One region of the Pelistega ratti genome, then DNA from elsewhere that is predicted to be linked to it. Evidence: predicted binding sites of a transcription regulator. Region 1 holds the regulator's gene; the other holds the start of a gene.
The links. The regulator NrdR, encoded in region 1, represses ribonucleotide reductase genes. The targets are predictions, from matches to a motif close to CACNANATNTNGTG.

Region 1 (2,423 bases):
TCTGTGAAAGTAATGCTACCCAACGCTTACTATTTCGTAAGCGTAATCGCATATCATTACCTATTTGCTGTTGCTCTACCCATTCAAAAGTGGGGACATTATCTAAACTTTCTAGGACAGGAAGTGAAAAACTTCCCTTTCCTGAGCCAATCAACTTAGGCGCCATATAAATCAATAATTCATCCATTAATCCTGCCCTTAGTAAAGCAGAATTTAGACCTACCCCCGCCTCTACATGAATCTCATTAATATGTTCAGTTTGAAAAATCTGCCATATAGCTACTAAATCTACATAACTATTTTTTTCTGGTACATTAAAAACCTTAGCATTTTTGGCTTGCAACCGAGCGACTTTCTCTGGATTAGACTGATACGTAAAAATCCAAACAGGATCGCCATTAAATAAAGCTGCATCCTCTGGTATTAGAAACTGCCCATCAATAACCGCTCTAATAGGCTGCCTTTCTGTAGGGAAAGATCGTACATTTAATAATGGATTATCTTTTAAAATTGTTCCTATTCCTGTCAAAACCAGACTACTTCTCGCTCGCCAATATTGCCCATCTACACGAGCAGGTTCTTCTGTAATCCATTGTGACACCCCATTTTCTAGGGCTATTTTACCATCTAATGAACACGCTATTTTACTCCAAACCCAAGGTTTTCCTTCTGCCATTCGAGCCATAAACCCGACATTCAGAGCAAGCGCTTCTTCTTCCATCAACGGATAACTTACCTCGATACCTGCCTCAATAAGTCGCTGAATCCCTTTCCCTGCAACAAGTGGATTAGGATCAAGCGTTGCAATCACTACCCGTTTAGGTCTTAATTGAATAATCGCCTCAACACAAGGGGGGGTTCGACCATAGTGGCTACACGGTTCTAATGTCACATAAAAAGTAGTATTTTGAAGAGATGCCTCTGTAAAACCTTTTGTTTTAGCATCACGTATTGCCATGACTTCAGCGTGTGGTCCTCCCACTTTCTGTGTTGCACCTTGAGCAATCATTTGATCATCTTTAACAATCACACAGCCAACCCGAGGATTAGGATCTGTTAATGTTAATACGCTTTCTGCCAAAGATAAGGCTTGTTGCATATAAAAAATATCACGATGCGACATGATGATAGACTCTACTCAACCATAAGTGATTACTTGATATCTTGCATCTCTTGAATAGCATTAGTAAACTGATTAATATCCTCAAAACTTTTATAAACAGATGCAAATCGTATATAAGCAACTTGATCTAATTGCCATAGTTCTTGCATAACAAATTGACCGATCTGATCAGTATCTGCCTCTTTAACTTGTAAATTCATCAGTTTTTCTTGAATACGAGTAACTGCCTCATCTAATTGTTCTACTGTTACAGGTCGTTTTCTAAGGGCAAGACGCATACTTGATTTTAATTTTTCAACATCAAAATCCTCTCGCGTACCATTTCGTTTAACGACAATAGGTAAGGGTAATTCTGTTCGTTCATAAGTGGTAAATCGCTTTTCACACGATTGACAACGGCGACGACGGCGAATGGTGAACCCATCTTCAGAGACCCGTGAATCTACGACTTGCGTATCAGATTTTGAACAAAAGGGACATTTCATAGTCTTGCCTATACAATAAAGCAATGCACTTATCAAAGATACGACATAACATTGCCTTTAAGAGAGGGAAAAGGAATTTTATTCTTTCTCCCTCCCTTAATATTTTTATTTATACACAGGGAAACGTTTTGTTAATGCATGTACTTTTTCTCGAATAGCTGCTAAGTGAGCCTCATCCGTTGGATTTTCTAGTACATCAGCAATTAAGTTAGCCGTTATTTCCACTTCTTTTTCCGTAAAACCACGCGTCGTAATCGCTGGTGTACCTACTCGGATACCACTGGTCACAAAGGGTTTTTCTGGGTCATTAGGAATCGCATTTTTATTTACGGTAATATGGGCTTTACCAAGTGCCTCTTCCGCTGCTTTACCCGTAATGCCTTTACTACGAAGATCCACTAACATAAGATGGCTTTCTGTACGACCCGAAACAATACGTAAACCACGTTTAACCAAGGTTTCTGCTAATACTTTTGCATTACGAACAACTTGCTCTGCGTATGTTTTAAACTCTGGTGATAACGCTTCTTTAAAAGCAGTTGCTTTACCAGCAATCACGTGCATTAATGGTCCACCTTGAATACCCGGGAAAATAGAAGAATTAATAATTTTCTCATATTCCGCTTTCATCATAATGACACCACCACGAGGGCCACGCAATGATTTATGTGTCGTTGATGTCACAAAATCAGCATAGGGAACTGGGTTAGGATATTGTCCACCCACAACTAAACCAGCATAATGTGCAATATCAACCATAAATAAAGCACCGTTATCGTGAGCAATTTTTGCCATACGCTCAAAATCAATGCGTA
Region 2 (2,423 bases), 840 kb from region 1:
AGGCAGATAACGTACATAAGGCAATTTCACCTTCCTCATCATTAATATCATTTAAGGGCTTAGTAGGTAAGGTAATCTCTAAACATAAATTACTTTGGCGAACAGGTGCTACTTTAGAATCAAAGGCACTATGTGTATTACTATGATCAACATTATGAATATATATCCGCCCGGTACTTGCTCGCTCCTGCATCATTAATGAGAAAAGATCTACTGCTTTTACAGAACGCTTACGAATAGTAGGATCATTTTCATATTGAAGATACAGTTTTTCAAAAAGTGCTTGATCTTCAAAGAAAGCATCATATAAACCCGGAACATCAGAAGGTGAAAATAAAGTAATATTCTCCCCTTTGATAAAACGTTTATACATTAATTGATTAAGCTGTACCCCATAATCCATATGGCGAACACGGTTTTCTTCAACACCACGGTTATTTTTGAGGACTAATAGGGACTCAACCTCTAAATGCCAAATAGGATAGAATAAAGTCGCCGCTCCTCCACGAACACCGCCTTGAGAACAACATTTAACCGCTGTTTGAAAGTGCTTATAAAAAGGAATACATCCTGTATGCTGTGCTTCCCCCCCACGAATAGGACTACCTACCGCACGAATACGTCCTGCATTAACACCAATTCCTGCACGTTGAGACACATAGCGAACAATAGCAGAGCTAGTCGCATTAATAGAATTTAAACTATCATCACATTCAATCAGTACGCATGAACTAAATTGACGCGTTGGTGTACGCACACCAGCCATAATCGGTGTTGGTAATGAAATTTTGAAAGTTGAGACAGCATCATAGAAATCTTTTACATAATTCAGACGTGTCTCTGCTGGATATTTAGCAAATAAACACGCAGCAACTAAAATATACAAAAATTGAGGACTTTCATAAATCTCATTTGTCACCCGATTTTGTACTAAATACTTTCCCTCTAATTGCTTCACTGCTGCATAAGAAAAAGTCATATCACGGCTATGATCAATATAGCTATCCAGTTGGTCTAATTCTACTTCGGTATAATCTTCAAGAATATGTGCATCATATTTTTTCTTTTCAACCATTTTGATCACATGATCATATAAACGAGGTGGATCATATTGACCAAATGCTTTTTTACGAAGATGGAAAATAGCTAAACGAGCTGCTAAGAACTGATAATCTGGTGTATTAGGTGAAATAAGATCAGCTGCTGCTTTAATAATCGTTTCATGAATATGCTCTGTACGCATACCATCATAAAATTGGATTTGAGATTTTAGCTCTACTTGTGAAACAGAAACATTATTAAGCCCTTCTGCTGCCCATGTAATCACACGGTGAATTTTGTCTAAATTCAATGGTTCTGTTGATCCATTACGTTTAACAACAGATAATTTTGTATTCATATAGTAGTCCATTTAATCGTTAACAGGACTAAATATAATTTTTTGTTAAAAACTATATTTAGTATTGCAAAGCTTGTTTCAAATACAAGATATGGTGTAAGTATAGTATAAAAATACAATTACTGCTACCACATGGAAAGCAAGGAAAATAAATCTAACGTATTGAACAAGCAAATATTTTTAGAGAAAAAAGCGATGTTTAAGAATTTGTAAATATCGCTTTATATCGCTATGATTCGTAAGATACTTATAACTATCAATTATAAAACAGAATGATGAAATCCTAATGAACATTAAAACTTACCCCCCTTTTTCTATTTGTATCATCCGTTCATTGATATAAGTAGTATAAAAATAGCCTTCAATCTGTTTTTAAGGAATCATATTTTTTGTGTAATATAAACGATTGGTTACCCTCTTTTTATACCCTATTTTGATTACTTATCTGGAGGTAATAACTATTTTATTACCAACAAAGATTAGACAGAACGATAAAGCATTTCACATTGTAAATAAAACTGCCTAATAATCATCGCTGTAATTCCCCAAATGAAATGATTTTGCCATGTCATCGAAAAATAATGTCGCTGTAAATTATGCCCCATCTCTACTTCGTGGATATAATGATTATCAGGATTTAATAAAAAGTGTAAAGGCACTGAAAACACCATTTCAACTTCTTCTCTATTAATAGATAAGGTATAATGTTCATCAACTATAGCCACAAAAGGCGTAACACTAAACCCTGTCCCCGTTATCACGGAAGGTAATTGACCCATAACATGAATATGGGAAGCTGTAATTCCTATTTCTTCAAAAGTTTCTCTTAGCGCAGTTTCCTCAAGATTTTTATCCTCTATATCTTGCTTTCCCCCCGGAAAACTAATCTGTCCTCGATGTTTTTCAAGCAGTAATGACCGTTGTGTTAATAATAATTCTAACTGATGATTTTTTTGAATAATTGGTACTAATACAGCCGCCTTGGTATAGTTTGCAGATAAGGCTTGAGGGTATTTTTCTTGTT

Region 2: nrdA (class 1a ribonucleoside-diphosphate reductase subunit alpha) is a predicted target of NrdR. The motif match lies at 1,483-1,496, and genes of this name have one in related genera.

What each region holds. Positions count from the first base shown of each region.
Region 1 covers NZ_CP047165.1:1,343,941-1,346,363, forward strand. The annotation lists gene ribD (bifunctional diaminohydroxyphosphoribosylaminopyrimidine deaminase/5-amino-6-(5-phosphoribosylamino)uracil reductase RibD) at 1-1,123, opposite strand, end outside; gene nrdR (transcriptional regulator NrdR) at 1,153-1,608, opposite strand; gene glyA (serine hydroxymethyltransferase) at 1,714-2,423, opposite strand, start outside.
Region 2 covers NZ_CP047165.1:508,146-510,568, forward strand. The annotation lists gene nrdA (class 1a ribonucleoside-diphosphate reductase subunit alpha) at 1-1,399, opposite strand, end outside; gene F9B76_RS02165 (CoA pyrophosphatase) at 1,879-2,423, opposite strand, start outside.